DNA from 2 places in the Lysinibacillus sp. RS11 genome. Region 2 is predicted to be linked to the other one. Evidence: riboswitches for the same ligand, from Rfam matches in the RefSeq annotation. Region 2 holds a riboswitch; the other holds the start of a gene.

Region 1 (15,603 bases), 1.3 Mb from region 2:
GTCGTTGTCAATGCTATAGCGGTGCGTCAGGTGCAATTACGCCTAGGCATAATTGATGGGAGGAATAGATGATGGCGATTCAAAATATTACAATGCCTCAGCTTGGCGAAAGCGTAACAGAGGGTACGATTGAAAAGTGGCTTGTAAAGCCAGGTGATACAGTAAAAAAATATGATCCACTAGCAGAAGTTGTAACTGATAAAGTAAATGCTGAAATTCCGTCTTCTTTTGAAGGAGTTATTACAGAACTACTTGCAGAGGAAGGGCAAACATTACCTGTTGGAGCAGTGGTTTGTTGCGTTGAAATAGCAGGTGACAGCGAGCTACCTCCTCCGCCTCCACCGAAAAAATCAGCAGTAAGCACAGCAATTTTAAATGCTGGTGTACAAAAGAAGCAAGAGGTTCAGCCACCAACAACAGCTTCGGTAGTAGCGCAAAAAACAGTTCGACAAGATAAAGTTCGCTATTCACCAGCGGTTCTTCGACTTGCACAAGAGCATGATATTGCACTTGATCAAGTCACAGGAACAGGTGAAGGAGGTCGTATTACAAGAAAAGACCTCATGAAACTGATTGAAGCAGGAAATATACCAACTTCCCAAGTTGAAACTTTGACTACGGTCCATACAGCTGTTGAACAGCCTACACCAGTTGCTGTACCTGCTTCACTGGAGAATGCTAAACCAGCCACACCGGCACAGCCTCTTCAAGCAGGTGATATAGAAATTCCAGTAACAAAGGTGCGCCGTGCCATTGCGAATAATATGGTGCGAAGTGTTCATGAAGTGCCGCATGCATGGATGATGATGGAAGTAGACGTTACTGATTTAGTAGCATATCGCGATAGCATGAAGACGGAGTTTAAGCAAAGAGAAGGCTTTAATATTACGTATTTTGCTTTCTTTGTAAAAGCTGTCGCGCAAGCTCTAAAGGAATTCCCAATGATGAATTCTATGTGGGCAGAGGACAAAATTATTCAAAAGCATGACATAAATATTTCCATTGCAGTCGCGACAGATGATGCATTATTTGTTCCTGTTATAAAACACGCTGATGAAAAATCCATTAAAGGTATTGCCAAGGAAATTCATGAGCTTGCAGCGAAAGTGCGTGCTGGAAAACTGACGATGGATGATATAAAAGGTGGTACATTTACGGTAAATAATACGGGTGCATTCGGCTCTGTTCAGTCGATGGGCATCATTAATTATCCACAAGCAGCAATCCTTCAAGTGGAAAGTATTGTAAAAAAACCGGTTGTTTTACCTGGTGGCATGTTCGCTGCACGAGATATTGTGAATTTATGTTTATCTTTAGATCATCGAGTTCTCGATGGACTTGTTTGTGGTAAATTCCTAAATAGAGTAAAAGAAATACTCGAAAATACAAATAAATCTTCAACGTCAGTCTACTGATGACTTGTCGGAAACCTGTTGTATAACGGTTTCCGAATTTTTTTTGCTTTTCCAGTCGCAATTTGTCATGTAGAATAAAAAATAGAAACTACTAAGGGGGGAAGCTGATTAAGCGTCCGCATGTCAAACAACATGAAAAATATTGAATTTGAAAAGCCGTCCTATTCAGAATGGCAAGATGCAGCAATCAAGGCTTTAAAAGGGAAACCATTCGAGTCTCTTTTAACGAAAACAAGTGAAGGTCTTACATTAGAACCACTTTACACTCAAGAAAGTTTAGTAGCAAAACTTGGTGAAGAACTTGATAAACAAGTTGCCACAATCCGTTCCCTACAAAATAATCAAGCATTTCGAGTGGCTCAACAAATATATGCTGATACAAGCGAAGCATTTTTTGCAAAGCTTGATGACAGTTTAGCTCGAGGCAATGAAGTAGTAACAATTGATAGCCGTGTAAATTTTGAATGGACTAAAGAAGTATTGGCAAAATTAGCGAATTATTTCTCAGAATATTCGTTTAAAATTTCGGTTGAGAATTCAAATGACCCATTATTAGCAGTATTCGAAAAAATAACAGTTGATCAGCGAGAAACTGTAAAAGGTTTCATCGTATCAAAAAAACCTATCACTTTAAATGATTTCCCGAGCGTGCGCTCGATCGGCGCGGACACAACGGTTTATCACAATGAAGGCGCTAACGCTGTGCAGGAATTAGCATATGCACTTGCATTAGCGGCAAAATACGCAAATCAAGAAGAAAGCTTTGAAGCATTCGCTAAGAAATTTTATGTATCCTTTGCGGTTGATACGCAATTCTTTACAGAAATTGCTAAACTCCGTGCTTTTAAAGTACTTTGGAAAGCGTTCTCATCGGCATACGGTGTAACAGAAAACGTAAAAATCCCTACTCTTGCAGAAACATCTTTAAGAAGCTTCTCTAAGCTGGATGTTTATGTAAACTTATTACGTGCAGCAAATGAAGCGCTTTCTGGCTTAATTGGTGGTGCGGATGTCTTTACAGTTCACCCTCACGATGCATTAACGAAACCAACAGATCAATCTATTCGTATTGCAAGAAATGTATCATTAATTTTAAAAGAAGAAACAAACGTTTTAAAAGTTACTGACCCAGCTGGTGGCTCATACTTTATTGAGTCATTAACGGCAGATTTTGTTAAAGAAGCTTGGGCTTTATTTATAGAAATAGAAGCAGCTGGAGGCATTGACGCTTTCATTGCATCAGGAAAGCTTACGGAGGAACTAGAAAAATCTTATCAAGCTCGTATCAAGTCGGCACAAACGCGTAAGCAATCATTAATCGGTACAAATATTTATGCTAACCCTGCTGATGTGCTTGAAAGCGAAACAAATCCTCAATTTGCAGAAGTTAAACGAGTTGCTGTACCTTTCGAGCAATTACGTATGGAGATGACAGCTGCAAATGTAAAAACAGGAATTTTAGCATTAGGTACACTGAAAAGCTCAAAACCACGTGCTGATTTTGTGTCAGGTTTCTTAAACACTGTAGGTCTAGTACCAGAAAAAAGTGAACCAGTAGCAACAGCTGAAGAAGCATTAGCTTGGCTAAATGCAACAGAAGCAACGTATGTGGTGATTGCTGGTAACGATGATGATGCAAAAGAGTTAGTACCAGCAATTTTAGCAGGTAAACCAGCTAACGTAATTGTTGACGTTGCAGGTAAATTTAGAGACGAAGAAGAAGCTTGGTTAGCAAATGGCTTAAACGGCTTTATTTTCGCAGGACAGAACATCATTGAAAAATTAAATTCAGTGTTCGCTAGCATGAAGGAGGTCCAACGATGAGCAAGCCAAATTTTAGTGCAGTTGAAATCGAAAAAGTTTTAGTAGCTGAAGCACCTCAAGCATCAGATGAAAAATTCATGACAAATGAAGGTATTGAAATTAAAGATATATATTCAAAAGAAGATGTTAAAGGTGCAAAACATTTAAATGATGTTGCAGGTATTGCGCCTAATACACGTGGTCCATACCCTACGATGTATGTAGCTCGTCCTTGGACTGTTCGCCAATATGCTGGTTTCTCAACGGCTGAAGAATCAAATGCATTCTACAAGCGTAACTTAGCAATGGGTCAAAAAGGTCTTTCCGTTGCCTTTGACTTAGCAACCCACCGCGGCTATGACTCAGATCATCCACGTGTAACAGGGGATGTTGGTAAAGCTGGGGTAGCGATTGACTCTGTAGAAGATATGAAAATCCTATTCGATCAAATTCCTTTAGATCAAATGTCGGTTTCTATGACGATGAATGGAGCGGTATTACCAGTTCTTGCATTCTATATCGTTGCTGCTGAAGAACAGGGAGTTACACCAGACAAGTTAGCTGGTACGATTCAAAACGATATTTTAAAAGAATATATGGTTCGTAACACATATATTTATCCACCAGCAATGTCTATGAAGATTATTGCGGATATTTTTGAGTTTACAGCGAAATATATGCCAAAATTTAACTCAATTTCGATCTCTGGTTACCATATTCAAGAAGCAGGAGCAACAAATGACATCGAGCTGGCTTATACATTAGCAGATGGTCTGGAGTATGTTCGTACCGGGCTAAAAGCTGGAATCGACATTGATGCCTTTGCGCCACGTCTATCATTCTTCTGGGCAATTGGTATGAACTATTACATGGAAGTGGCAAAAATGCGTGCAGCTCGTCGCATTTGGGCACAAATGATGTCAACGTTTAATCCGAAAAATCCTAAGACATTAGCACTTCGTACACACTCACAAACGTCTGGCTGGTCTTTAACAGAGCAAGATCCATTTAACAATGTGACACGTACATTAATCGAAGCTAATGCGTCATCAATGGGGCATACGCAATCTCTTCACACCAATGCACTTGATGAAGCGATTGCGCTACCAACGGATTTCTCTGCACGTATTGCACGTAATACACAGCTATTCTTACAAGAAGAAACAGCCATGACAAAAGTTATTGATCCATGGGGTGGTTCGTACTATGTGGAAAAATTAACAGATGAAATTACAAAATCTGCATGGGCATTAATTGAAGAAATCGAAGAACTTGGCGGTATGGCGAAAGCGATTGAAACAGGTCTTCCAAAAATGAAAGTCGAGGAAGCTGCAGCAAAACGTCAAGCGAAAATCGACTCTAAAACAGAAACGATTGTTGGTGTCAACAAATATCGTTTAGAAAAAGAAGAACCTATCGACATTCTAGACATTGATAATACGCTAGTTCGTCAAAAGCAAATCGAACGTCTAGAAGCAATGAAGGCAGCTCGAAATGAAGAAGAAGTACAAAAACATCTAGCACGATTAACGAAAGCAGCACAAGATGGTGGAGAAAACTTATTAGCAATAGCAGTAGATGCAGCACGCGCTCGTGCTTCATTAGGTGAAATTTCCGATGCAATTGAAGTTGTTTCTGGTCGTCATAAAGCAGTAATCCGTTCGATCTCTGGCGTATACTCTGCAAATTTCTCAGATGAAGAGCAAATTTCTGAAGTGAAACAAATGACTGAGGAGTTCCTTGAAAATGAAGGCCGTCGTCCACGTATTTTAGTAGCGAAAATGGGACAAGATGGACATGACCGTGGTGCGAAGGTTGTGGCAACGGGTTACGCGGACTTAGGCTTCGACGTTGATATTTCTCCGTTATTCATGACACCTGCTGAGGCAGCTCAAATGGCGGTAGAAAACGATGTTCATGTCATTGGTGTATCTTCATTAGCAGCCGGTCATAAAACACTAGTTCCTGAATTAGTAGCAGAGCTAGAAAAACTAGGTCGTGAAGATATCATCATCATTGTTGGAGGGGTTATTCCAGCACAAGATTATGAGTTCCTATATAACGCAGGTGCAGTAGCAATCTTTGGTCCTGGTACAGTTATTCCTGTATCGGCACAAAAAATTATTGAAGAAATCTACAAACGTCTAGGTTATGAGGAAGTGTCTGAATAATGGACAAAAACAAAGGAATGCCAGAAAGTGCGCTATTTGTTATGGACGGAGTAGAGGCAACTCACGACGGAATGCAATATGGTACACCGAAAAAATTCCGAAAGAAAAAAGCAGACAATTTAAACATACAGGAGCTTGCACGAGAAGTACGTGCAGGCTCTCGTACACACTTGTCAAAAGCTATTACACTCATTGAAAGTTCAAACGTAACGCATAAAGTGCAAGCACAAGAACTTCTACAAGAGCTTCTACCACATACAGGAAACAGTGTCCGTATTGGGATTACTGGCGTTCCTGGTGCAGGAAAAAGTTCGTTTATTGAGGCTTTCGGAACGATGCTTTGTGAGATGGGAAAAAAAGTGGCAGTCCTTGCGATTGATCCAAGCTCCTCTTTATCAGGAGGAAGCATTTTAGGCGATAAAACTCGAATGGAAGAGCTCGTGAAAAAGCCTAATGCCTTTGTTCGTCCCTCTCCATCAGCTGGTACCCTTGGGGGTGTTCATAAAAAGACACGTGAAACAATGCTTGTTTGTGAGGCAGCAGGCTATGATGTCATTTTAATAGAAACAGTCGGTGTTGGACAAAGTGAAACGTATGTCCGTGGTATGGTTGATTTCTTCTTACTGTTAGTATTAACAGGTGCAGGAGACGAGCTCCAAGGCATGAAAAAGGGCATTATGGAATTAGCTGATGCTATCGTTGTCCATAAGGCTGATGGCGATAATGTTCGTCTGGCGAAAAAAACTGTATCCGAGTACAAGCAAATCTTACATTTTTTACAGCCTGCAACTCCAGGATGGATGTCGACAGCAATGCCGGTAAGTTCGTGGGAAAAACGTGGCCTCGACAAAGTATGGAGTACAATAGGGGAATTCAGACAAATTGTTGAAGAAAATAATTACTGGTCAATCAGACGCCAAAATCAGACGAAAGATTGGTTCCAATCGATGATTATTGACCAGTTAATTGATTCGTTTTATGGTAATCCGGAGCGTAAAGCACAAGTGCAGCTTCTCGAACGTCAAATTTTAAATGGACAGCTGACAGTAACACAAGGTGTGGATCGTTTGTTTAGCGATGAACAATCACAGAAATAATATCATCTTTTATATGAGCAAGTAGGTGCACAAATTCGTCACTAACTGCTATGATAGGAGATGATGAGCGTCGAATATCTAAAGCTAGAGTTAAACTTCTTTCAGCTGAAAGAAGTTTAAGCCTCCGGACGCAATTATGCCGAGACATAATTGATGAAGATGACGCAACTTGAAAGGAGCTAATCGCTATATGAATATGGATTACGATTTATTTATGCAAGAAATTTTAAAAACAGCACGAGCAGAAATTGAGAGTGCTGGTTATGAGCAGCTTCGCACACCAGAAGCTGTTGAAGAGGCGTTTGCTCGTCCAGGTACAACATTAGTCATGGTAAACTCAGTATGTGGCTGTGCAGGGGGTATTGCACGTCCAGCAGCAGCACAATGCGTACATTACGATAAACGTCCAGACCATCTTGTAACGGTATTTGCTGGTCAAGACAAAGAAGCAACTGCAGCTGCTCGTTATCACTTCGGTGAAGATCACTTACCATCCTCTCCGTCATTTGTGTTATTAAAGGATGGACAAGTAGTAGCAGAAGTTGGACGCTATGAAATTGAGGGTCATGACCCAATGTCAGTAGTGACAAATTTACAAGCAAACTTTGAAGAATACTGCGACGAACTTTAATTTCAATCATTAAATTAAAAGAGAAGCTATTTTTTAGTAGAAAGCTCCGCAGGCTATAAATCGTCTGCGGAGACTTCTTACCTAACCACATTCCCCGTGGATAGCTTTGATTCTTTAGACGTAATTATAGTGCGATTGGAATTTTTGTAATATTGGCTAAATGATTGGCTGATAGTTTTCTTAAAATGAATAAAATAAGTAGAATACTGAAAGATAGGAGGCAGTCGACTTGAAGAAATTTTCAATCGGCTATCGTACTTTAAAAACGGCATTTGGTGCAGCAATCGCTATTGCCATTGCCCAATATTTTGATTTAGCTTCTTATGCATCTGCTGGTATTCTAACAATATTATGTGTACAGCCAACGAAGAAAAAATCCATTCATGCTGCTTATACACGATTCGTCGCAAGTATAATCGGTATGCTTTATGCATTTTTGAGCTTTGAGCTATTTTCCTATCATCCGCTTACATTAGCAGGTATGCTTATCATTTTTATACCAACAATCGTGTCATTAAAGGTAGCAGATGGTTTTGTTTCGAGTGCGGTTATTATTATGCATATTTATGCTGCTAAAAGTTTTTCATTGGCACTTGTTTATAATGAATTTGCTTTAATGGCGATTGGCTATGGGACGGGAATAGCTATAAATATGTATATGCCAGACATTCAAAAGGAATTAAATTACTATCGAGTTAAAATTGAGGAACTTTACAGTAAGATTTTTTTAGAAATTGCCAACTATTTAAGAGAAGGCGATACAATGTGGGATGGACAGGAAATCATTGAAGCAATCACAGTATTAAATAATGCGAAATCCTTAGCATTTAAAGATGTTGAAAATCATTTTACGAGACGGAAAAATGACTACTATGTTTATTTTGATATGCGTGAAAAACAGCTAGAAATTATAGACAGGGTCCTTCCAAAAATAACGGCACTTCCTGTTATAGTACAAGAGGCAATTATCGTTGCCGACTTTCTGCAAGACCTCGGTGAGCACGTTCATTCAGGAAATACGGCTCGCCATTTTAGAGAAAAACTAGAGCAGGTAAAGCGAGATTTCGCCCAATTACCTTTACCGAAAAACCATGAGCAATTTCTAGCACAAGCGGCGCTCTATCAATTTATTGAGGAAATGGATCGCTATTTAGAAATTAAGCAGACTTTTAAAGGTTTAAATGTAAAGAAAGAGCGTCCGCAGTAATGCAGACGCCTCGCCTTTCTTTATACTATCATTGATAAACCAAATGCTAGAGATGAAATTAACATAATCGCGATCATAGTATAGATAACGATTTTTTGAAATTTTTTATTACTCATATGCTCGTTCGCTCCTTCTTTTCTTATAAATAGTTTAGCAAATCTGAAAAATTTCTCAAGTAGTAGAGTTTTGACGAAAAAGTCTGTAAAATAGATTATGTACCATAACAGAAGGAGATGTCACCATGGAGAGAGTAGATCATATTGGGATTGCAGTCCGCGATCTTGATGAACGCATTACATATTATACAGAAACTTTAGGCTTAAAGTTACTGAAAGTGGAAGAGGTAGAATCTCAACAGGTTCGTGTTGCATTCATTGATGCGGGTAACGTAAAAATTGAGTTATTAGAACCGATGAGTGAAAAAAGTGCTATCCACGGATTCATCGAAAAACGTGGGGAAGGTATTCACCATGTAGCTTTCGGTGTGACAGGAATTCGTGAGCGTATGGCAGAGCTTCGCGAAAAAGGCGTACGTCTATTATCCGATGAACCAGGACCAGGTGCTGGTGGTGCTGAGGTTGCTTTCATGCATCCGAAATCATCTTTCGGTGTGTTATATGAATTATGTGATAAAAGTGGAAAAGGGGATAAGTGATCAGTATGGATATGTTCGACAAAATTAATGACTTGTATGACCGTAAGACGGTAATTGAACTTGGTGGTGGCTATGAACGCATCGACAAGCAACATGAAAAAGGGAAATTAACAGCTCGTGAGCGTATTGAATTATTACTTGACGAAGATACATTTTTTGAAATCAACCCATTCATAACACACCGTACAGTAGACTTCGGTATGGACAAAATGGAAGGTCCTGGTGACGGTGTAGTCACAGGTTTTGGTAAAATCAACGGACGTCCAGTATACTTATTCTCTCAAGATTTCACAGTATTTGGTGGAGCGCTTGGTGAAATGCATGCTAAAAAAATGGCAACAGTAATGGACTTAGCTGCGAAAAATGGTACACCATTCATCGGTATAAATGATTCAGGCGGTGCTCGTATTCAAGAGGGTGTACTTTCACTTGACGGTTATGGCCATATTTTCTATCGTAATGCAATCTACTCTGGAGTAATTCCGCAAATCTCCGTTATCATGGGACCATGTGCTGGTGGAGCGGTATATTCTCCAGCAATAACAGACTTTATTCTAATGGTTGATAAAACATCTCAAATGTTCATTACAGGACCTAAAGTTATTGAAACAGTAACAGGTGAAAAAATCTCTGCTGAAGATTTAGGTGGTTCTAAAGTAAACAACGCTGTAAGTGGTAATGCACACTTCCGCGCACCATCTGAAGAAGAAGCTATTAATGAAATTAAGAAACTATTAAGCTACTTACCACAAAATAATAAAGAAAAAGCACCGCGTCAGGCACGACCAGAGGGTGATGACTATCGTCCAGAAATCGTGGATACTGTACCAATCGAAACTACTCGTCCTTATGATGTACGTAAAGTTGTCGAGCAAATAGTGGATGAAGGCTCATTTATGGAAGTTCATGCAGAATTTGCGAAAAACGTAGTCGTTGGTTTTGCGCGTATTGCTGGTGAATCAGTTGGTCTTGTATGTAACCAACCTAAAGTATTAGCTGGTGGATTAGATATTGATTCTTCAGACAAGGCTGCTCGTTTCATTCGTACTTGTGATGCTTACAATATACCAATCATTACATTTGAAGACGTTTCTGGCTTCTTCCCAGGCGTTAAACAAGAGCATGGTGGGATCATTCGTCATGGAGCTAAAATCCTTTATGCATACTCAGAAGCTACTGTACCAAAAATTACAGTCATTCTGCGTAAAGCATATGGTGGTGCATACGTTGCCCTTAACTCTAAATCAATCGGAGCAGACCTTGTATTTGCTTGGCCTAACGCAGAAATCGCGGTTATGGGAGCGGCAGGTGCGGCAAACATCATCTTCGCGCGTGAAATTGCCAAATCAGAAGATCCAGAAGCAACACGTGCAGCGAAAATTGAAGAATATAAAGAAAAGTTCGCGAATCCATACGTTGCAGCATCTCGCGGTATGGTAGACGATGTTATCGATCCACGTGATACACGTATTAAGTTAATTCAAGGGCTAGATATGCTATCAAACAAACACGAAACACGTCCAGAGAAAAAACACGGAAACATTCCTCTATAAGAATTGTACAAGTCTAGTAGTCATTCGATTACTAGGCTTTTCTTTTAATCTTGAACTAATTTGAGAAGTTAAAGCTTCCGCGGATTACGCGAGTGAAGCGGCACAAGGGACGCCCCTCATTAAGCTTTGCTCTGTGCGAAAGCGAAGCGTCAGCAACAATGTTTTATCTGCGCGAAAGCGAAGCGTCAGCGGCAATGTTTTATCTGCGCGAAAGCGAAGCGTCAGCGGCAATGTTTTATCTGTGCGAAAGCGAAGCGTCAGCAACAATGTTTTATCTGCGCGAAAGCGAAGCGTCAGCGGCAAAGCGCCCAGCCGTAACGGAAATCAATCACACGGAATGCTGATGAGAAAGATAATTGAAACATATCCTCGTTTCAACCGTACATATATGTAGAGGAGTTGAGATGAATGGAATGGAAACAATTACAAAAAGAGCAGGAAATGATTCATGCACAATTAAGAACTGTCAGTAGGTTAAGTGAACAAAGGGATTTAATTGAAAAGCAAATCGAGCATGCACAACAAGAAATTTATAAACATTCTACAGCACTCAATCAAATTCGTATGAAACTCGATAAGTTAGAAGGCTTTTCTTTTATGAATATGATTCGTACGTGGACAGGGCAACAAGATGAGCTACGTGCAGAAGAAATCGACAAGGCAGCCGTGCTTGAATTAAAAATAAATGAAGCAAAGAAGATGGAAACTGATTTGATAGCTGATTTAGGGCAAGTAAACACTAAACTTTCTCAAATTGATGAACAAGTGTTGCACGAAGCGTTAAGCGTATTAAATGCTAAAAAGAAAAGCTACTTACAAATACATGAGCCTGAACAGGCAAAAAGGCTAGAACAATTAGCGCATGAAGAAATGTTAACGAAACAACTAATTGTAGAAATAAAGGAAGCTGAAGAGGCTGGTGAAGCAGCACTGACTAAGCTTGGACAAGCAGCAGAGTCCTTGCATTCCGCAAATGGATACTCAACATGGGATACGTTTTTTAGTGGGGGACTTATTGCTACACATTTAAAGCATGATGCACTTGATAAGTCCGAAAATTATCTTCATAATGCTCAAATAGCTTTGCAACGTTTTCATAACGAACTACTGGATGTACATGATATGTCTACGAAAACATTATCAGTTGAGACCGATGGATTTGTAAAATTTGCGGACTATTTCTTTGATGACATTTTTTCAGCTTGGTCCGTCCATTCCAAAATATCAACAGCAAGAGAACAGGTTTCTCGTGTACAAGATGATGTACATAATACGATTTGGCGTCTGCAGGATAAACATAACAAGGCAGAGGATTATTTGCAGTCTCTACAAAAAGAGAAAGAAACTATTTTCCAAGCATCGAAGTAACCTGTGAAAAGAATCTCCTTCTTTCATAGGTTTTTTCTTCATTTCGCAATAAGGAGTGATTGGTGATTTTCGTAGCGAATTATTTCAACTCTGCAGACGTTGTGCTAAAATAAAATATATACTATAACGTGGAAAAACACGTAAACTAAGGGAGTCTTACAACATGACAAGTCGTTTAGTAGAAGAGTTTTTTGAGCTCGTACAAATCGATTCAGAAACAAAACATGAACAAGTGATTGCGCCGATTTTAATCGACAAATTAACAGCGCTAGGTTTTACAGTAGAACAAGATGATGCACATACTCGTAACGGGCATGGAGCAGGGAATATACTTGCAACATTAAAAGGTTCGTTGGATGTCGAACCTATTTATTTTACTTCTCATATGGATACAGTTGTTCCAGGTAAAGGTATTAAACCGTCTCTTCGTGAAGATGGCTATATCGTATCCGATGGCACAACAATTTTAGGTGCTGATGACAAAGCTGGCCTTGCTGCTTTATTTGAAATGGCTAAACGCTTAAAAGAGCAAAATATTGAACATGGAGATATTGAATTTATTATTACAGCTGGTGAAGAAAGTGGACTCGTTGGAGCTAAAGAGTTAGATCCATCTAAAATTAAAGCAAAATATGGTTTTGCTGTAGACAGTGATGGCAAAGTAGGCGGTATTGTAACAGCTGCACCATTCCAAGCAAAAATCTTCGCTAAAATAATTGGGAAAACAGCTCATGCTGGTGTTGCTCCAGAAAAAGGAATATCTGCGATTACGGTTGCTTCTAAATGTATTGCACAAATGAAGCTTGGTCGTTTAGATGAAGAAACTACAGCAAATATCGGTCGCTTTGAAGGTGGCCAGGCAACAAATATTGTATGTGATGAAGTGACAATACTAGCAGAAGCACGTTCTATCGACAAAACGAAGCTTGATGCACAAACTAAGCATATGCAGGAAACGTTTGAGCAAGTTTCTGCTTCATTAGGGGCAAAAGCTGAAGTTGAAGTGAAACTAATGTATCCTGGCTTCCGTGTAACAGAAAAGGATAAAGTTGTTCAAGTGGCAATGGCGGCTGCACATAGCATTGAACGTACACCAAAGCTTGGTATTTCTGGTGGTGGATCTGATGCCAATGTTATTGCTGGCTTCGGTATCCCTACAGTAAATTTATCTGTTGGTTATGAAGATATTCATACAACAAATGAAAAAATACCAGTAGAAGAATTAGAAAAATTAGCAGATTTACTTGTCGAAATTGTAAAAGAGTCTGCAAAAAAATAACAACAGAGTCGAAGGATGTGACCGCATGGAAAGTGTAAAGGCAGTAGTCTTTGCTTGTGGTACAGAAGAATATGCAGTACCTGTGGAGCAAGCGATTTCGATTGAAAAGTTAGAGCATGTAACACCTATTCCTCATTTACCAAATTATCTACTAGGCTTCACAAGAATTCGTGGTGAGCTTGTGCCTGTGCTTGATTTTGAACGTATTCTTTACAACCGTTCTTCAAATACTGCAACAGCACGTGTTATCGTATTGAACACGGATGTTGTGAATTATGGATTACTTGTGACAGATGCTCGTGAAATTCTTGATTTTGATGAGTCTGTATTAAAGCAAGTGGGACTTGTCAATTATTCAAAAACACGCTACTTTACAGCTGTGGCAAATCTGGAAAATCGTATGATTACATACGTAGATCCAAAAATACTTGTGAATTCATTAGAAGGTATTCGTGAAATTATTAATTATTTGCACAAATTGCTTGAAAATGAAAACGTAGAGGCTTGAGTACTCTACGTTTTTTTTTGCTTCTATAGTAAAAATCACCTGTGTTTATACGATTTTATCGAACAGTACTCCCGATAATTATTAATTGGACCTACAGACATTTTCGTTCTAACTGCGTATTATGTAAAGTAATAAAACTACTGTAAAAGGCAAACTTCACTGAAAGGGAAGGACGCAAAGCCATGAGTCTAAACACTATATTAGTATAGTGCATGATTGTCAGGTTGCCAGGTTCTGTTCTATGAGCCTTGGTAAATAGAATGGAGATGTAACATATGGTAAGTCGTTCACTATCAAAAGCAATCATTGCTTTTATAGTAACAATTGTAAGTACGCTAGGATTAACAATAGGAAAGGTAGAGGCAACGGCCATGCAAGATAGAGCAACTTGGTTATGGGATACGACAAAAATTGTTGAAGATGAATCAGGCGTACTCCAATTTTTAGAAAGCAAAGATGTTAACAAAGTCTATTTACAAATTAATACTGATATAGCAAATGACAATTATAAAAGCTTTATTGACAAAGCAACAACAAAAGGTATAAAAGTATATGCATTGGATGGTGCTGCAAGTTGGGTATCAGAGGATGGCTATAAAATGCAGGATCAACTGTTTGAGTGGTTACATACATATAATGAGCGTGCATTAACAACAGAGCAATTTTCTGGAGTCCACCTGGATGTAGAGCCCTATCTAAATAGTGGATGGAGCTCGAACCAAGTAAATACAATAGAATCCTATCAAGCGCTCCTTACTAGAGCGAAAGAGGGGGCCAATCAATTACAAATACCTTTGGAAGTCGATATGCCATTTTGGTTTGATGAGATCGCTTATAGCAATCAATATGGCAATGGTATATTAGCTGAATGGGTTATCGATCAAGTGGATAGTGTTTCGATCATGGCCTATCGAGATGCAGCTAAAAACATTATCAAAATAGTTGAAAATGAAATAGAGTATGCACAAAAAGTAAATAAATCAATTGTGATTGGTGTAGAAACAGGCGCTTCTAACGAGGGGAAAACAATTACCTTTTATGATAATGGAGAAGCCTTTATGAATAAACAATTAGCAACGGTTCATCGTCATTATGCAAATAAAACAAGCTTTAATGGTTTTGCCATTCATCATGTCGATAGTTGGATGAATATGCGGCCATAATAAAAAATCCTCTCCAGCTGAAGTTGGAGAGGATTTTTTCTATTAGGAAAGTCGACCGCTATAGTCTTCAAATTTAAATTCACGAATAACTTTAATGCCTTCTTCATCGTTATAAGAAACGATTGATGGAAGGTTTACCCCATTAAACATATGGTTTTTCACCATTGAGTAATGTGCCATATCCGTGAATACAAGACGATCTCCTGGTTTTAAAGGTTGTTCAAATGAATAATCACCAATAATATCACCAGCAAGACATGTAAGTCCGCCTAGACGATATGTGTGTGCTAGCTCATTTGCTTGACCAGAACCGATAATCATAGGGCGGTATGGCATTTCTAGAACGTCTGGCATATGACATGTTGCCGATGTGTCTAAAATTGCTAAGTCCATACCGTTTTTCTGAATATCAAGAACAGTTGCTACTAAATAACCAGTATTTAGTGCAACAGCTTCACCTGGCTCTAAATATACGAGAAGGTTATACTTGTCTTGAATATAATTAATGATATTCACTAGCTTTTCCACATCATAATCTTCACGAGTGATATGGTGACCACCGCCAAAGTTTAACCATTTCATTTGATGCAAAACATCACCAAATTTTTCTTCGACAACTTGTATAATACGCTCTAACGTATCTGAATTTTGCTCACACATTGCATGGAAGTGTAGGCCATCAATACCGTCAAGTTGTGACTTGTCGAAGTTGGCTAATGTTGTACCTAGGCGAGAATTTGTGTAGCAAGGATC
Region 2 (15,603 bases):
GATTGTTAGTAGCGTATTTGGTGCGATACGGTCACGTAATTTTTTGATTTCCGGAATTAGCTCCCAATGCGCATCTACTTGGCTCATTTCCTTTCTTGTACGTAAATGAATAGAAAGGTTCGCAATATCCTGTTTTAAAATATGCGTTAGCCACTCTTGCCACTCATTTACATCGTTATAGCCAAGTCGTGTTTTCACGCTGACAGGTAGTCCACCCGCTTTCGCTGCTTGAATAAGTTCTGCCGCAACGTCAGGACGCAGAATAAGGCCACTACCTTTCCCTCTAGATGCCACATTCGGTACAGGGCAACCCATATTAATATCGATACCTTTAAATCCTAGCTCTGCCATACCAATACTCATTTGACGGAAATATTCGGGATTATCCCCCCAAATATGTGCCACCATTGGCTGTTCATCTTCTGTAAAAATCAAACGACCACGCACACTTTTCATGCCCTCTGGATGACAATAGCTATCCGAGTTTGTAAACTCTGTGAAAAATACATCCGGTCGACCTGCTTCACTTACTACGTGACGAAAAACAACATCTGTCACATCTTCCATTGGTGCAAGTACAAAAAATGGTCGTGGTAAATCACGCCAAAAATTATCTATCATTTCAAACTCAAATCCTCTCACTATGGATACACCTTCAACTCTCAATCAAAAAGATAAAGCCAAATGTTCCACTTCTTTTACACTTATATCATGCTTAATAACTTATTATCAATACAAGTACATATGGACATTTATAATTTGTGAAAATCGGCAATGTTTATTTTAACGAAAGTCGGTGCTGAATGGTAATTTTTCTATATTAACTGCTTTTCTATTATACCAACCAAGCTATCCCTTCACATTGTGGTGAGACTAGCCAGTTGCGGTACTGTAAAATAACAGTAAAAGCAGACGGCCTATTAGAGGTGCAATATCGCATTTCTAAACCGTCTGCTTTTTAATTTCAACGAATATTAAGTTAGCTATTCCAAGTTACGAACAGCATTCACTATGTGCTGAGTGTTTGAGGCAACATAGGATTGCAGGTAGCTTTATGTAACCGGCTGCTAATCATTACTTCCATGATTTAATGAAGAAAGTAATTTTTCTGCATCATTTTTTAAATCTACAAGATACTCTGCTTCTTGAACTAGTTTTTGCATTGTATTTAATTCATCATCGCTAATTCCAACTAACTCTTCAAACATTTCTACTGATTCTCGCGAAATGAAAGAAATATCCTTCATTGCTTCCATAATTTGCAGAGAGCTTGAAGAAAGTTCTTCTGTACTTGCAGATGATTCCACATTATTTTCAGCAATAATTTTTGTAGTATCTACAATTTTTTCGAACATATTCCCGATTTCTAGTATTTTAGTATTTGTTTGTTCAAACTCTTCTGTTCCTTGCTTCATTGATATGACAACTTTGTTCGTCTCTTCTTGAATATTTTTTACAATATTCGAAACTTCATCAGCTGACTGACGTGATTGTTCAGCCAATTTACGAACCTCATCAGCAACTACAGCAAACCCTTTACCGTGTTCTCCTGCACGAGCTGCTTCGATAGCTGCGTTCAATGCTAATAAATTTATTTGCTCTGAAATCCCTGTAATTACTTTAACAATATTACCAATTTCGTACGATTTTTCTCCAAGTATATTGATTGCATCAAATGTCGTATTAATCGTTTGATTAAAATGCTCCATTTTCACCAACGAATCTTTTAACTTTTCATTGCCTTCTTGCGTTAATTCTAACGTCGTATTCGATTGTTCTGAAATTTGGTTAGATCTTATAGATAGCTCTTCAATAGCCACTGTGATGTCTTCGATAGAAGTAGCACTCTCTTCAGTAGCGACTAGTTGCTTTTTTAATCCTTTACCGACTTCATCGATTGCGGCCCTTACAGTATCAGCCTTCTCAGTTGCGTAATCTCCATGTTCTAAAAGATTTTTACTTTTTTCATTCACATTATTTGCGAATTTATTAAATTGTTCACTTACTTGACCTGCTGATATTTCATGCATTCCATTTAGTGCCTCTTTATTTATATGGGAATGACGTTTAAGTGAAAAATATCGGTAAGCAAAATACAAAGATGTACATAATAAAACTACAATAATTCCTAGCATAATAGCTTCCATGAAAAATTCTCCTATTCTACTAACGTATTAGTGATGAAATTTTATAGTTCTTTTACAATGATGTAAATTCCATCTGCTACAGTCGGTGGAATACTGCTTAGATTTTCATTGCTTTCATATTTATGAACAATAAAATCCCCATCTACGTTCACATATTTTGTCAAGCCATGATACTTCTCCAGCACACGCATTGACTTTGGATTTGTCGCTTCAGCTAATACTAATCTTAAGCCTTCTTCTGTTGCTTTCTTTATTAATACATCGCCTAAATTTTGTACTATATCATGACGATTATGCTCACCAATTACACCTAATAAAAATAAATGTAATACTTCTCCATCTTCCATATCTTTTCCATAACGATTTTTATAATCTTCTAGGAAACGTTCATCAATATCCTCTAATACACGCATAACAATATTCATATCTGCAAACGTGCCTTCAAAAATATCCTCTTTGATAATTTCAAAGACATTCGTATCTCCAACTAATGCGCCTACAACATTTTGCTCTTGATCTAGTGCAACAGCACAGTATCCTTGATGAACATTTGCTTCAATATATTCCTTCGTAAATTGATAGAAATCTTCGTAAGGTAGTTTTAAGGCGTACCCGATAATCGGTTCTTGCACCCATTTGCCAGCAACCTCTACCCCAATAAATGTTTTTGCTAAACATTCTGCTGTCTTTTTAATTAAATCTGGTTGGTCCTTTGTAAGGATTTCATAAGTATATAATTCTTGAATTGTTTGCATCCTAAATTCCTCTTTTTCAAAATGTGATTATAGTTAATTAAAGACTAACGCATTGGTAATTGCGAAACATTGTCGACTACGGTTCCTGGGAAATTAACTCCCTCTAAAGCATTTCGCACTTGCACATAGGCAATTTTAGAGGTTGGATTAACAATAAATATATCTTTAAAGCCTAGTGAAGCATAAAACATTAATGTTTGTCCTAGCTCTGCAGAAATCTTTGAAGGGAGGGGTGATTGATGTGTTGCATCAACAACAAATGTATAGGTATTTTTCTGTACTTTTGACCCTGTCTCTGTCAAATCTTTTAAATAATCCTCTACAAGCGCTGGTTTTATAAACCCTATTATTTGGACGTGTACTTCTTTTTTTGCTTCATAAATCGCCATTTTATATTTCTCTTTATCAACGACTATCATCTCAAATCTCCTTTTTATAATTTTCTTAAAGCTGTTAGCATTTTTGTAATAAATATTAATAAATACCTATTCAGTCCTTTGATTTTTTCCACAAAAAAACTATCCCTGAACATAATTAGGATAGCCAAAAAATCGCTTATCATCTTGGCAACCCGACTATCATTTTCCAAGAGGATTTTAGACTCGTAGCTTTGCGTCCTTACCTTTCGATAAGTTTGCCGTTTTCAATTTATTAAAATTACGCTGACATAATACTATTAGATTATAAATGTTTTGTAAATTTTTGTCGACTGTAGGTATTTTTCTCTAAGTAATATCGGAAGATTTAGAGAATTTTTCCGTATATTTAAAGGAATGGACAAGAAAATACTGTTTGGTGATTTTTTTAAAGAGGGAATTTCTAATCATGCCCAGATTGTAGGAAAAGCAAATGGCTGCCTATTCTTTCACATTCATCTAAGAAGAAGAATCAACTTCATTTTTCATAAATGCGTTATGTAACGATAAAAAAGAGTGGAATTTTAGGATACATCCTAAAATTCCACTCTTTTTTATAATGCTACTCTTTTCAAAACTTCATTACTTGTACTCACAACGGTAGTATTCATTACGCCTTTGTGAATCGCTACAAGTAGTATAAAAAGCGTACCGAAAGGCAACTGCAACTGTTAGATACCTTCTTTTAAAATGAGATGCGAGACACACTCAACATGCGTCGAATGTGGGAACATATCCACTGGCTGAATCTCCTGTGTTTGATAGCCCCCATCCTCCAAAATACGGAGATCACGCGCTAGTGTACCTGGGTTACAGGACACATAAACAACACGCTTAGGACGTTGCTCTAAAATCGTCTGAAGAAGAGCCTCATCGCAGCCTTTACGTGGTGGGTCCACTACTAGGACATCCGCTTCCTTGCCTTCCTTATACCAGCGTGGGATCACTTCCTCTGCTGGGCCGGCCTCGAAATACGTATTCGTAAAGCCATTTAATGCTGCGTTGCGTTTTGCATCTTCAATAGCTTGTGGGACAATTTCAACCCCCATAACAGCCTTTGCTTTTTCTGCAAGGAATAATGAAATGGTACCAATTCCACAGTAAGCATCTATTACTCGTTCATCACCCTGTAAGTCAGCGTAGTCTAATGCTTGTTTGTAAAGGACTTCCGTTTGCTCAGGGTTTACTTGATAAAATGAACGTGCTGAAATTTCAAAGCGAACATCACCAATTGTATCGATAATAACGTCCTTGCCCCACAGGTTCACGGTTTCATCACCGAAAATAACGTTCGTTTTGTCGCTGTTAACGTTTTGCATAATGGATGTGACATTCGGGACAAGCTTCTGGATTGTCGCAACAGCTGCTTCTTTTTGCTGGAATTTTTTCTTTTTCGTTACGAGAACAACCATGACTTCACCAGTTGCTCGTGCTTTACGAATAACTACGTGGCGTAGCATTCCCTCATGTGTTAGCTCATTGTATGGTCGAATACCGATTGCCGCTAATTCCTTTTTCAAGCCTGTAAGAATAGCATCCGCTTCACCTGTCTGAATTAAGCAACGCTCCATATCCACAATGCTGTGAGACTTCGTTTTATAGAAGCCAGCAATTGCTTGTCCTGCTTCATTCGAAGAGAAAGGAATTTGGGCTTTATTACGATATTGCCAAGGCTCTTCCATGCCTTTCACAGGTAGAACAGGCGCATCAATTTTACCAATACGTTGCATGACATTTCGCACCATATTCTCTTTCCATTTTAACTGCCCCTCATAAGACAGATGTTGTAATTGGCAACCACCACATTGCTTGAAATATTCACAAGGCGCCTCTACTCGATCTGGCGATGGCTTAAGAATATCTACAACTTTCGCAAAGCCATAATTTTTTAACGTTTTTAAAACATGAACTTCCGCTGTCTCATTAGGAAGTGCCCCTTGGATAAATAATGGATAGCCGTCGACCTTTGCAACGCCATTGCCATCATGTGTTAAATCTTCTATATAAACTGTTAATCGATCATTCTTTTTCACGGGTGCTGACATTCGTACATCCTCCATTTCAATCTCTTTATTGTAGCATGTGTTGGCGGATGAAAAAAGAACAAGACTTGATCTTGTAAGCTATTTGCCCAACATCCATGACCTAAGCAGTACGACACTCTCCCGAGCACATTCTCCTTCCACCTGATCACTTCCGCACACGACCCGAGCAGTACTGCAAAATGCTCGAACCTTCCAAAGCTTAAAGTAGAAAAAAGAGCCGCTATTCGCGACTCTCTCCTTCCTCTTTTGTTACATGGTGATCTTTTGGTGCCCACCAGAAAGCAAACACAATTCCGAGGATGACTACTATAAATGGCGCATAAAACATGAGAAATTTCTCCATCACTCTAACCTCCTATGCGTGATTGTCTTCTTTTCCTGTCACGTAATTTTTGTTGAACAGGAATAATTTCAACAATAAAAATAGTGATGGAATAAGCAGACATAGACCTAATATAAATGCGATGACGAGTGCAATCGCCATTTGTGTACTTGTAAAGCTATCGTAAATTGTTAAATATGGATACAGTAAATATGGATATTGTGCGATACCATAAGCGAAGAATGCCAAAGCAAATTGGGCAATCAATAGTCCTACTGCAAGGCCGTAATTTTTTCGCATCCAAATGAACACCACAGTAATGATAAATAGTACGGCTGAAATGGCGAACACCCACCATAAATTAACCATATTATTGTAAGTTTCAGGATTGATCGATTTCATTTCATACATAATACCAAGCGCACTCACCATTAAAGGTATCGCCCAAACAAGTGCGTATTTTCGCATTAGTTTTGTTGCTTCTACATCCTTTGCTTTATGAGCATACCATGTTAAAAACACAGCTGAAATATAGAGTACCGCTGCAATGCTCAAGACGACAATACTCCAAGCAAACGGGCTCGTATACAATGTCCAATAGTTTAAGACCGGTTGCCCGTCAACCATATCAACATAGCCACCTGCAGCAATCGCAAAGACAACAGAAAGTGAGGCCGGAATGAGTAATCCTGCTATACCATACGTTAGCGTGTATCCGATATGTCCACGTGAGCCATATGATTCAAACGCATAGTAGGAGCCTCGTATGGCAAGTAGCACTAGCGAAATACTAACTGGCACAAGTAAAATGGTTCCATAATAAAAGGCTGTTTGTGGGAAAAACCCAACAATCCCAACAAAGAAGAATACTAAAAAGACATTCGTTACTTCCCAAACAGGTGATAAATAACGTTTAATAATATTTGTTAAAATATGATTTTTGCCAACGAGTAAACTGTAGGCATTGAAAAAACCTGCCCCAAAATCAATTGAAGCTACAATGACATAGCCGAATAGGAAAATCCACAAAACTGAAATACCTAAAATCTCTAATGTCATAAGATGTCACCGCCTTTTTCAGAATGGCGATCTGCTAATTCACGTTCAATTGGATTCTTTTTGAACATACGAACTAAAACTACAATACTTCCTACGCCCAATACAGCATACACACCTGCAAACAACAGCAGCATTAAATCCACATGGTCACTCGTTGTGGCCCCTTCTGGTGTTCGCATTAAACCATATAAGACCCAAGGCTGTCTACCAACCTCAGCAAGCCACCAGCCCGCTTCAATTGCAATAATTGAAAGTGGTCCACCTGCAACGACAATCCATCTAAACCAACGTGTATGAATAAACAGCCAACCACGCGCTTTCCCGACTACATAAAGCAATGAAACTAATACCATAAACATGCCAATAAACACCATGAGATCAAAGAGATAATGAATATACAGTGGTGGTCGATCTTCTTCAGCAAATTGATCTAAGCCAATTACCTCTGCGTTTGGATTATTATGCGCTAAAATACTTAGAGCATAAGGAATTTCAATTGCATATTTTACTTCGTCACCATCTAATACACCCAAAAGAATAAGTGAGGCTTTATCGTCTGTTTCAAAATGCCACTCAGCTGCAGCTAGTTTTTCTGGCTGATATTCTGCTAAGTATTTTCCTGAAAAATCTCCAATAATCGCTGATGCAATGGAGAAAATCAGGCCAATCTTCATAAGTAAAAATAATGATTTTTTATGGTACATATGCTTAGAACCTCTAAGCATACGGTATCCTGCAATGGCCGCTAACACAAATGCAGCTGTCATATAAGCGGTAACGAGAACATGCGCTACCTTTGTCGGCATTGCTGGATTAAACATTGCTAAAAAAGGTTGAATATTCACAAGTTCTCCGTCCACAATGTCAAATCCTTGAGGTGCATTCATAAACGCATTCACAATTGTTATAAACACAGCTGACATCGAAGCACCAACAGCTACAGGAATTAATAGCAGCATATGCTTTTTCTGACTTTCAAAGCGATCCCAAGTATATAAATAGATGCCAAGGAAGATGGCTTCAAAGAAAAACGCAAACGTTTCCATAAAGAGCGGTAATGCAATTGTTTGGCCAGCAAGTTGCATAAAATTCGGCCATAGTAAAGACAACTGTAAGCCAATTGCTGTCCCTGTAACAACTCCGACTGCAACTGTAATAACAAAACCTCGTGCCCAACGTCTTGCCATTAAAATATAGTGCTCATCATTCTTTTTATATCCAGTCCATTGAGCAATCATAATCATTAACGGGACACCTACACCAATCGTTGCATAAATAATATGGAACGATAACGTCAGCTCCGTTAATACTCTACTCCAAAAGACTGCTGATTCATTCACCATTTCATTGCCTCCTAACTACCAAATATTCTTCCAAGCATGGAAAGTAGCATAATAATTGCAACGCCAAAGCTTAGCCATATGAGCTTTCTTTCCTGCGACTTATACAAAGTCAACACTTCCTTTCTTACCCCATACTCATATTTTCCACTATTGCCATGAAAAAAACCTTTATAATGGACCGATATTTCGGCCTATTATAAAGGTTTCAAATTTTGTTCAAGTAATATACGCACATTTGCCAAACATTTTTCTTAATTCGTTCACAATCCTCATTATAGACAATTCTTATGGTAAAAATAGTCAATATTTAGGCACTTAGATACGGTCTTCCTCACGAATATCCTCAATGGGAACAAAAATTTCAATATGGCGCTTTAAGTTTTCAAATGTTGCAGGTGCATCCCCACCATACTCACCGTCTAAGTTTAAATGTATCTCGTCTTCAGTAGATACTTTTACAACACTTGCCTTTTTATAAATTACACGATCATCATTCAAATGCTCGCCCCTTAATGCCATTGCGGCAAGCTGAATAAATTCAGGTAAGCTTACTTTTTTCAATACTAATAAAGTAAAGTAGCCATCATTAATGCTTGCGTCTGGTGCAAGCTTTTCAAAGCCACCTACTGAATTGGTTAAGCCACATAAAAACATCATGGCATCCCCATCAAACACTTCATCATCATATTCGATACGCATATGGGAAGCTTTGATTGATGGAATCATTTCTACTGCTTTAAGGTAATAAGCTAACTGTCCTAGCATTGTTTTCATTTTACTTGGCACTTCATATGTTAACTCAGTAATACGTCCACCAGCGGCAATATTGATGAAATAGCGTTCTCCATTTAATAAACCAACATCAACTGGTAACGTTTCACCTTTAATAATAATCTCAACAGCATCTGCAATATTACGAGGGATATGCACTGCACGGGCAAAATCATTCGTTGTGCCCATTGGAATTAGACCAACTTTCGGACGATTTTCAAATGGACTTACACCTGAAATAACTTCATTTAATGTGCCATCTCCACCAACGGCAATGATTATATCAAAGCCACGTTCTACTGCATTTTTTGCTGCAACGGTTGCATCGCCTTCGCAAGTTGTTGCGTGACATGATGCCTCATAGCCTGCTACCTCTAGTTTTTCCAATACTTCTGGTAGATGCTTTTTAAATGCTTCACGTCCAGATGTAGGATTATAAATGATTCTTGCTCGTTTCATAACATACCTTCCTGCTTCATAAGATTCTATTTCTTCAACGAATTTTACGTTTAAATGTTGCACATCCTAATTCTTTGACATGCAGCCTTGTAATCTACAATTACTGCAATGCAGCTGTCACTTGCTTTTTGAAATCCTCATAAACAAATGTCCAGTATGATTTATTCGTCATATTCTCTTCACGAATTTCTGCATACAATGCCTTTTGTGCATCTTCAAATGTAGGATCTTCTTTATCAGGTAAACTAGCTCGTTTGCTCACTACTAGTTCCTGTAATTCTGGTGCACGTGGTCCCCATTTTCCAATCACTTGACCAACATCATCCAATAAAATATAAATTGGAATTGCACGACCACCGTTTGTTAAATAGCGATCAATTAAATCTGTATCCGCATCGCGAAGTACTGTGCGTATTTCTAAACCTGCAGCCTCTGCTACACGACGAATAATCGGGTTATTTAACATTGCGTCGCCGCACCAATCTTCAGTAATTGTTAAAATTTTTGGCTGCTTGTCCTTTAGTAGCTCGATAAAGCCATCGTTCGTTGGCACTTCAAAGCCATCATAAATACGGAAGCTCTCCTCTTTCAACGTCGTCATATTATCCATATATTGCTGAATCGAAATCGCATCTTTGAAATATTGTTGTTCAGTTTTCATTGATTAACCCCCTAATGTTATTTCATGTTCTATTCTATATTTTGCTATGAAAACTTTTTTTAGACAACCATAAAGTGTTAACTTGTATTTTTTAGCTCATCACCATACCGTGTGGTTGATTTCCGTTCCGACTGGGCGCTTTGTTGCTGCCGCTTCGCTTTCGCACAGAAAACATTTGTTGCTGCCGCTTCGCTTTCGCACAGAAAACATTTGTTGCTGCCGCTTCGCTTTCGCACAGAAAACTTTTGTTGCTGCCGCTTCGCTTTCGCACAGAAAACTTTTGTTGCTGCCGCTTCGCTTTCGCACAGAAAACTTTTGTTGCTGCCGCTTCGCTTTCGCACAGAAAACTTTTGTTGCTGCCGCTTCGCTTTCGCACAGAAAACATCCGCTTCGCTCCAGGGTCTCGGGCCAATCGGCTGAAATGTCAGGGCATTCACTTCACCTTAAATTGTATGGATACCTCAAACAAAAAGAATAGTACCTTTAGTATGTATTACTTTTTAAAAATAATAAAAAGCCAAGAAAGCGAATTTGCTCTCTTGGCTTTCTGTTGCAAATGCAATTAACGTTTTGCCATTTCTTGTTGTAATAATTTATTAACCATTGGCGGATTTGCTTGACCTTTTGTTGCTTTCATAATTTGACCAACTAAGAAGCCGATAGCACGATCCTTACCGTTTTTGAAGTCTTCGATCGATTGTGCATTGTTATCTAGAATTTCTGTAACGATAGCAAGTAATGCACCTTCATCAGAAATTTGAACTAAACCTTTTGCTTTAACGATATCTGCTGCAGAACCGCCTTTTTCTACTAGTTCAGCAAATACTTTTTTACCGATTTTAGAAGAAATTGTACCGTCAGTGATTAATTTCACCATTTCAGCAAGGTTTTCTGGTGTTAATGCAGTATCTTTAAGATCTTTTTGTTCTGCATTTAAGTAAGCAGAAACATCACCCATAAGCCAGTTTGCAGAAAGCTTTGCATCCGCATCATTAGCTACCATAGCCTCGAAGAAGTCTGAGATTTCTTTTGAAATAACAAGAACTCCTGCATCATATGGCGTTAAGCCTAATTCTTCAACATAGCGTTTTTTACGAGCGTCTGGAAGCTCTGGAATTTCTGATTTTACACGCTCTAACCATTCGTCATCAATTGATAGACGTACTAAGTCTGGCTCTGGGAAGTAACGGTAATCATCTGTTCCTTCTTTAACACGCATAAGAATTGTTTTACCTGTTTTTTCATCAAAACGACGAGTTTCTTGCTCAATTACTCCACCTGACAGAAGTACGTCTGCTTGGCGTAATTCCTCGTGCTCTAAACCACGACGAACATAGTTGAATGAGTTCAGGTTTTTAAGCTCTGTTTTCGTACCGAATTCTTCTTGACCGTATGGGCGGATTGAGATGTTGGCATCACAACGTAAAGATCCCTCTTCCATTTTACAGTCTGAAACATCTGCATATTGGATGATTGATTTTACTTTTTCAAGATACGCGTACGCTTCGTTCGGTGTGCGAATATCTGGCTCAGAAACGATTTCTACAAGTGGTGTACCTTGACGGTTAAAGTCAACTAAAGAGTGGTCGCCACTGTGAGACAGTTTACCAGCATCTTCTTCCATATGAAGACGTGTAATACCAATACGTTTTGTGTAACCATCTACTTCGATATCAACCCAGCCGTTTTTACCAATTGGCTTATCGAATTGAGAAATTTGATAAGCTTTCGGATTATCTGGATAGAAGTAGTTTTTACGGTCAAATTTTGTTTCTTGTTCGATTTCCATGTTAAGTGCAAGTGCTGCACGCATTGCGAAATCTACAACATTTTTATTAAGTACAGGAAGGACACCAGGATAGCCTAGGTCGATTACTGTAGTGTTTGTATTTGGTTCAGCACCGAAGTGAGCTGGTGCTGGTGAGAAGATTTTTGAGTTTGTTTTTAACTCAACGTGTACTTCTAAACCAATGACTGTTTCAAAGTTCATGTTATTTTCCCTCCCAAATTTGAGGAACTTGTTTATGGAACTCCGTTGCTTGTTCAAAAGCATGAGCTACACGGTAAATTGTTGCTTCATCGAAATATTTACCGATAATTTGTAAGCCTAGTGGTAGTCCATTTTCAAAGCCACATGGAATTGAGATGGCTGGTACACCAGCTAAGTTCATAGGAATCGTTAAAATATCGTTCGCATACATCGTCATTGGATCATCGACGTTTTCACCAATTTTGAATGCTGGTGTTGGAGCAGTTGGTCCAATGATTACATCAAAGTCTTCAAATACTTTGTCATAGTCTGCTTTGATCAGTGTACGTGCTTGTTGTGCTTTTTTGTAGTAAGCATCGTAAGTACCTGCACTTAGTGAGTAAGTACCAAGCATGATACGACGTTTAACTTCATCACCAAAGCCTTGTGCACGTGTTTCTTTATAAAGGTCCATTAAGTTATTAACGTTTTCTGCGCGGAAACCATAACGGATACCGTCAAAACGAGAAAGGTTAGAAGACGCTTCTGAAGAAGAAAGAATATAGTAAGCTGCAAGTGCATATTTAGAGTGAGGTAGTGATACTTCTTCTACTGTAGCACCTAAGCCTTTTAATACTTCTAATGCTTCAAGCACTGATTGACGTGCCGCTTCTCCAACACCTTCACCAAGGAATTCTTTTGGCACAGCGATACGTAAGCCTTTTACGTCACCTTTAAGGGCTGCTGCGTAGTTAGGTACTTCTACGTTTGCAGAAGTTGAATCGTTTGGATCTAAACCTGCAATTGCTTCAAGTAAAAGAGCGTTGTCTTCAACATTACGTGTAATTGGTCCGATTTGATCTAAGGAAGATGCAAATGCCACAAGACCAAAGCGAGATACACGACCATATGTAGGCTTCATCCCTACAACACCGCAATAAGCTGCTGGTTGACGGATTGAACCACCTGTATCAGAACCAAGTGAGAATGGTACTTCACCTGCTGCTACTGCTGCTGCAGACGCACCTGAAGATCCACCTGGTACGTGGTTTAAGTTCCATGGATTTTTTGTTGTTTTATAGTATGAGTTTTCATTTGAAGAACCCATTGCAAACTCGTCCATGTTTAATTTACCGATAGTAACCATACCGGCTTCACGTAGTTTGTTAACTACTGTTGCATCATAAATTGGCATAAAGCCTTCTAGAATTTTAGAAGCACAAGTTGTTTCTAAGCCTTCTGTAACGATGTTGTCTTTCATACCGATAGGAAGACCAAAAAGTGGTCCACGCTCTTCAAATGGCACTTTGTCCATTTCAGCTGCTTGTGCAGTTGCTTTTTCTTCGTTTGAAGCAAGGAAAGCTTGTACATCGCCGTCAAGCTTCGCCATACGTTCGTATGCTTCTTTTGTTAAGTCAGCGATTGTTAAGTTACCCGCTTTAATGTCAGCTTGTAGCTCCTTAGCTGAACGTTCAAATAACGTCATGAGGAATCCTCCTATGTTTTAGTATTACATGATAGCTGGTACTTTTACTTGACCATCTTCTTGTTCTTTTACGTTTAACATCATTACTTCACGGTCTAAGCCTTTTATTGCCACGTCTTCACGCATTACGTTTACTAGTGGTAAAACATGAGTTGTTGGTTCAACATTCGTTGTATCTAACTCGTTTAATTGCTCTGCGAAGTCTGTAATTTTACCAAGTTGCTCAGCAAATTTCTCTGCTTCTTCTTCCGTAATTGCAAGACGTGCTAAATTAGCAACGTGCTTAACTTCTTCTTTTGTTAGTTTTGCCATTTTTTACACCTCCAAATACTCATTCAATTTATTGCTTTTGTTGATAACAATTGGGTTGAATAAACTTAACCATGCAAATAATCATAACATTTTTCAAATTAAAAATCACAACTTTCACCAAAAATATAGAAACTTTCACTACTATGACGAAGTGTTGCCTCTAGTGACTGTTTTCAGCTTTATAAGACTTGTTTCCCACGGGCAAGTTGGAAGAGCTCGGAATTACGTTCTATCCGTCATTTCGTTATTCTATCCATCATTTCGATGGTTCTATCCGTCACTTCAGCTCTTCTATCCATCATTTCGATTTTTTCATTTCTTCTCCAAAAAAATATAGTCAGCACAAGGCTGACTATATTTTAATAGATATGGACGAATGGTTCCTTTTCGTTGGCTTTCTTAATGATTAATGCCTCTGGACCGTTCATCGAGGTAATACTTACTTCAACGTTAATGTTATCAAATTGATTGATCAGAACACCTGTTAAATATTGAGTAAAACCAGTAATTTCAGCCTTGCCGAAGAATTGGATTGGGATTTCAATCGTTAGCTTTTGAATTTTTTTGTTTTGATAGAAACCTGTTCCTATCACACTAGTATAGTTAGAAAAATATTTATCTACATCTTGTTTGAAATTCTTAAAGTTATTGCTAACATCTCGATAGACATCCTCTGATTCATCCGTTGGGAACAGTACATACTCTTCATCAATAGCTGTCCAATCAGCAATGTCGTTTTCTCCAGCTTTTGCTACGCCATAACTAAAATACGTTCCTGGAATAATGTCATTGCGAGCTTTCTGCTTAAACAAACCAACTACAATCGGTACATCTTTCAATTCATCTTGAGTTCTTAGGCGGGATACAATTTCCGCAGCCATCTTCTTCCCTTGTTCAACAAGCTTCGCCTCTGGAATTGGTTCCTCATAGTACTCCCCATATTTTTCTTTTTGATAATAGTAAATAGAGTTTAAGGAAAGTCCTATCGAAATACCACCTAATTTCACTTTATTATCATCTGTTTTTGTTAAATAATTTTGCTCAACAATATGTGATAAATAGATTGGGGCTTTCTTTGCACGTTCCTCTGCCGGCATTGAATCCGTCGTTGGAGGGTTTAATCCATTCTTCTTTTGCGAACTACGCGCCAGCCATTCAGTCACTGTGCTTTCGGCTAAATATTGCCCTTCTTGGAAGTAGTAGTCTTTTGTATCAAACTCATTTTGAGAAAGACGCATTAAACCGGTTTCAACTTCCTTCATATCATATTTAGTATAAATATTTGAAACTACTAATCCCCTGCTAGCACTTTCTTTATAAGGAATTAGCGTTCTATAATGTGTATCATCAATGTTAAAGCTTGGAATAATCGTTGTTTCCGCTTTTTCCTGTTGCGTCTCCTGTGTAAGCTCTGTTTCCTTCTCTTCAGAAGGCACACAGCCGACTAGCATTGCAGCAGCGATAATTGCTGGAATGAGTCGAAATGACTTCATTATTTTAAGACTCCTTTACTGAAATTAAATTTCTGCTCGACGAATTGTTCATACCTACCTATGGAAAGGACAATTCATCTTACTTTACTATAATATTGGATCATCACCATACCGTGTGATTGATTTCCGTTCCGACTGTACGCTTTCCTAGAGTCGCCCAGTCTCCACTCCAATCAACTATACATTTTAACAAATGTCATCCACAACTTTTGGTGATGATCCTGATATTTCCCATTATTGTACGAGGTTAAGTTGTTCAATCAGGCTGTCTTCATTCCAAACTTCAATACCTAACTGCTCGGCTTTTGTTAGTTTAGAACCTGCTTCTGCTCCTGCAATAACAAGGTCAGTTTTTTTGCTGACAC

What was found. Region 2 has a riboswitch for cyclic di-GMP ahead of AB9L17_RS21885 (hypothetical protein). Riboswitches for the same ligand answer to the same signal wherever they lie in the genome.
Region 1: it holds a riboswitch for cyclic di-GMP, as region 2 does, so the genes downstream of both, AB9L17_RS15065 (amidase) here and AB9L17_RS21885 (hypothetical protein) in region 2, are expected to answer to the same signal.

What each region holds. Positions count from the first base shown of each region.
Region 1 covers NZ_CP168124.1:2,931,914-2,947,516, reverse strand. The annotation lists gene AB9L17_RS15130 (dihydrolipoamide acetyltransferase family protein) at 72-1,415, shown strand; gene AB9L17_RS15125 (methylmalonyl-CoA mutase family protein) at 1,548-3,239, shown strand; gene scpA (methylmalonyl-CoA mutase) at 3,236-5,389, shown strand; gene meaB (methylmalonyl Co-A mutase-associated GTPase MeaB) at 5,389-6,486, shown strand; gene AB9L17_RS15110 (BrxA/BrxB family bacilliredoxin) at 6,677-7,117, shown strand; gene AB9L17_RS15105 (aromatic acid exporter family protein) at 7,347-8,324, shown strand; gene prli42 (stressosome-associated protein Prli42) at 8,345-8,440, opposite strand; gene mce (methylmalonyl-CoA epimerase) at 8,566-8,979, shown strand; gene AB9L17_RS15090 (acyl-CoA carboxylase subunit beta) at 8,985-10,532, shown strand; gene AB9L17_RS15085 (hypothetical protein) at 10,625-10,876, shown strand; gene AB9L17_RS15080 (hypothetical protein) at 10,941-11,900, shown strand; gene AB9L17_RS15075 (M20/M25/M40 family metallo-hydrolase) at 12,064-13,179, shown strand; gene AB9L17_RS15070 (chemotaxis protein CheW) at 13,205-13,687, shown strand; cyclic di-GMP riboswitch class I at 13,826-13,919, shown strand; gene AB9L17_RS15065 (amidase) at 13,963-14,850, shown strand; gene nspC (carboxynorspermidine decarboxylase) at 14,893-15,603, opposite strand, start outside.
Region 2 covers NZ_CP168124.1:4,219,866-4,235,468, forward strand. The annotation lists gene AB9L17_RS21870 (tRNA dihydrouridine synthase) at 1-621, opposite strand, end outside; gene AB9L17_RS21875 (methyl-accepting chemotaxis protein) at 1,068-2,147, opposite strand; gene AB9L17_RS21880 (hypothetical protein) at 2,189-2,902, opposite strand; gene AB9L17_RS21885 (hypothetical protein) at 2,947-3,321, opposite strand; cyclic di-GMP riboswitch class I at 3,465-3,551, opposite strand; gene rlmD (23S rRNA (uracil(1939)-C(5))-methyltransferase RlmD) at 3,990-5,363, opposite strand; gene cydS (cytochrome bd oxidase small subunit CydS) at 5,584-5,706, opposite strand; gene AB9L17_RS21900 (cytochrome d ubiquinol oxidase subunit II) at 5,719-6,744, opposite strand; gene AB9L17_RS21905 (cytochrome ubiquinol oxidase subunit I) at 6,741-8,087, opposite strand; gene AB9L17_RS21910 (diacylglycerol kinase) at 8,403-9,317, opposite strand; gene AB9L17_RS21915 (thioredoxin family protein) at 9,418-9,978, opposite strand; gene AB9L17_RS21920 (hypothetical protein) at 10,056-10,415, opposite strand; gene gatB (Asp-tRNA(Asn)/Glu-tRNA(Gln) amidotransferase subunit GatB) at 10,541-11,968, opposite strand; gene gatA (Asp-tRNA(Asn)/Glu-tRNA(Gln) amidotransferase subunit GatA) at 11,970-13,433, opposite strand; gene gatC (Asp-tRNA(Asn)/Glu-tRNA(Gln) amidotransferase subunit GatC) at 13,458-13,745, opposite strand; gene AB9L17_RS21940 (CamS family sex pheromone protein) at 14,105-15,238, opposite strand; gene ligA (NAD-dependent DNA ligase LigA) at 15,473-15,603, opposite strand, start outside.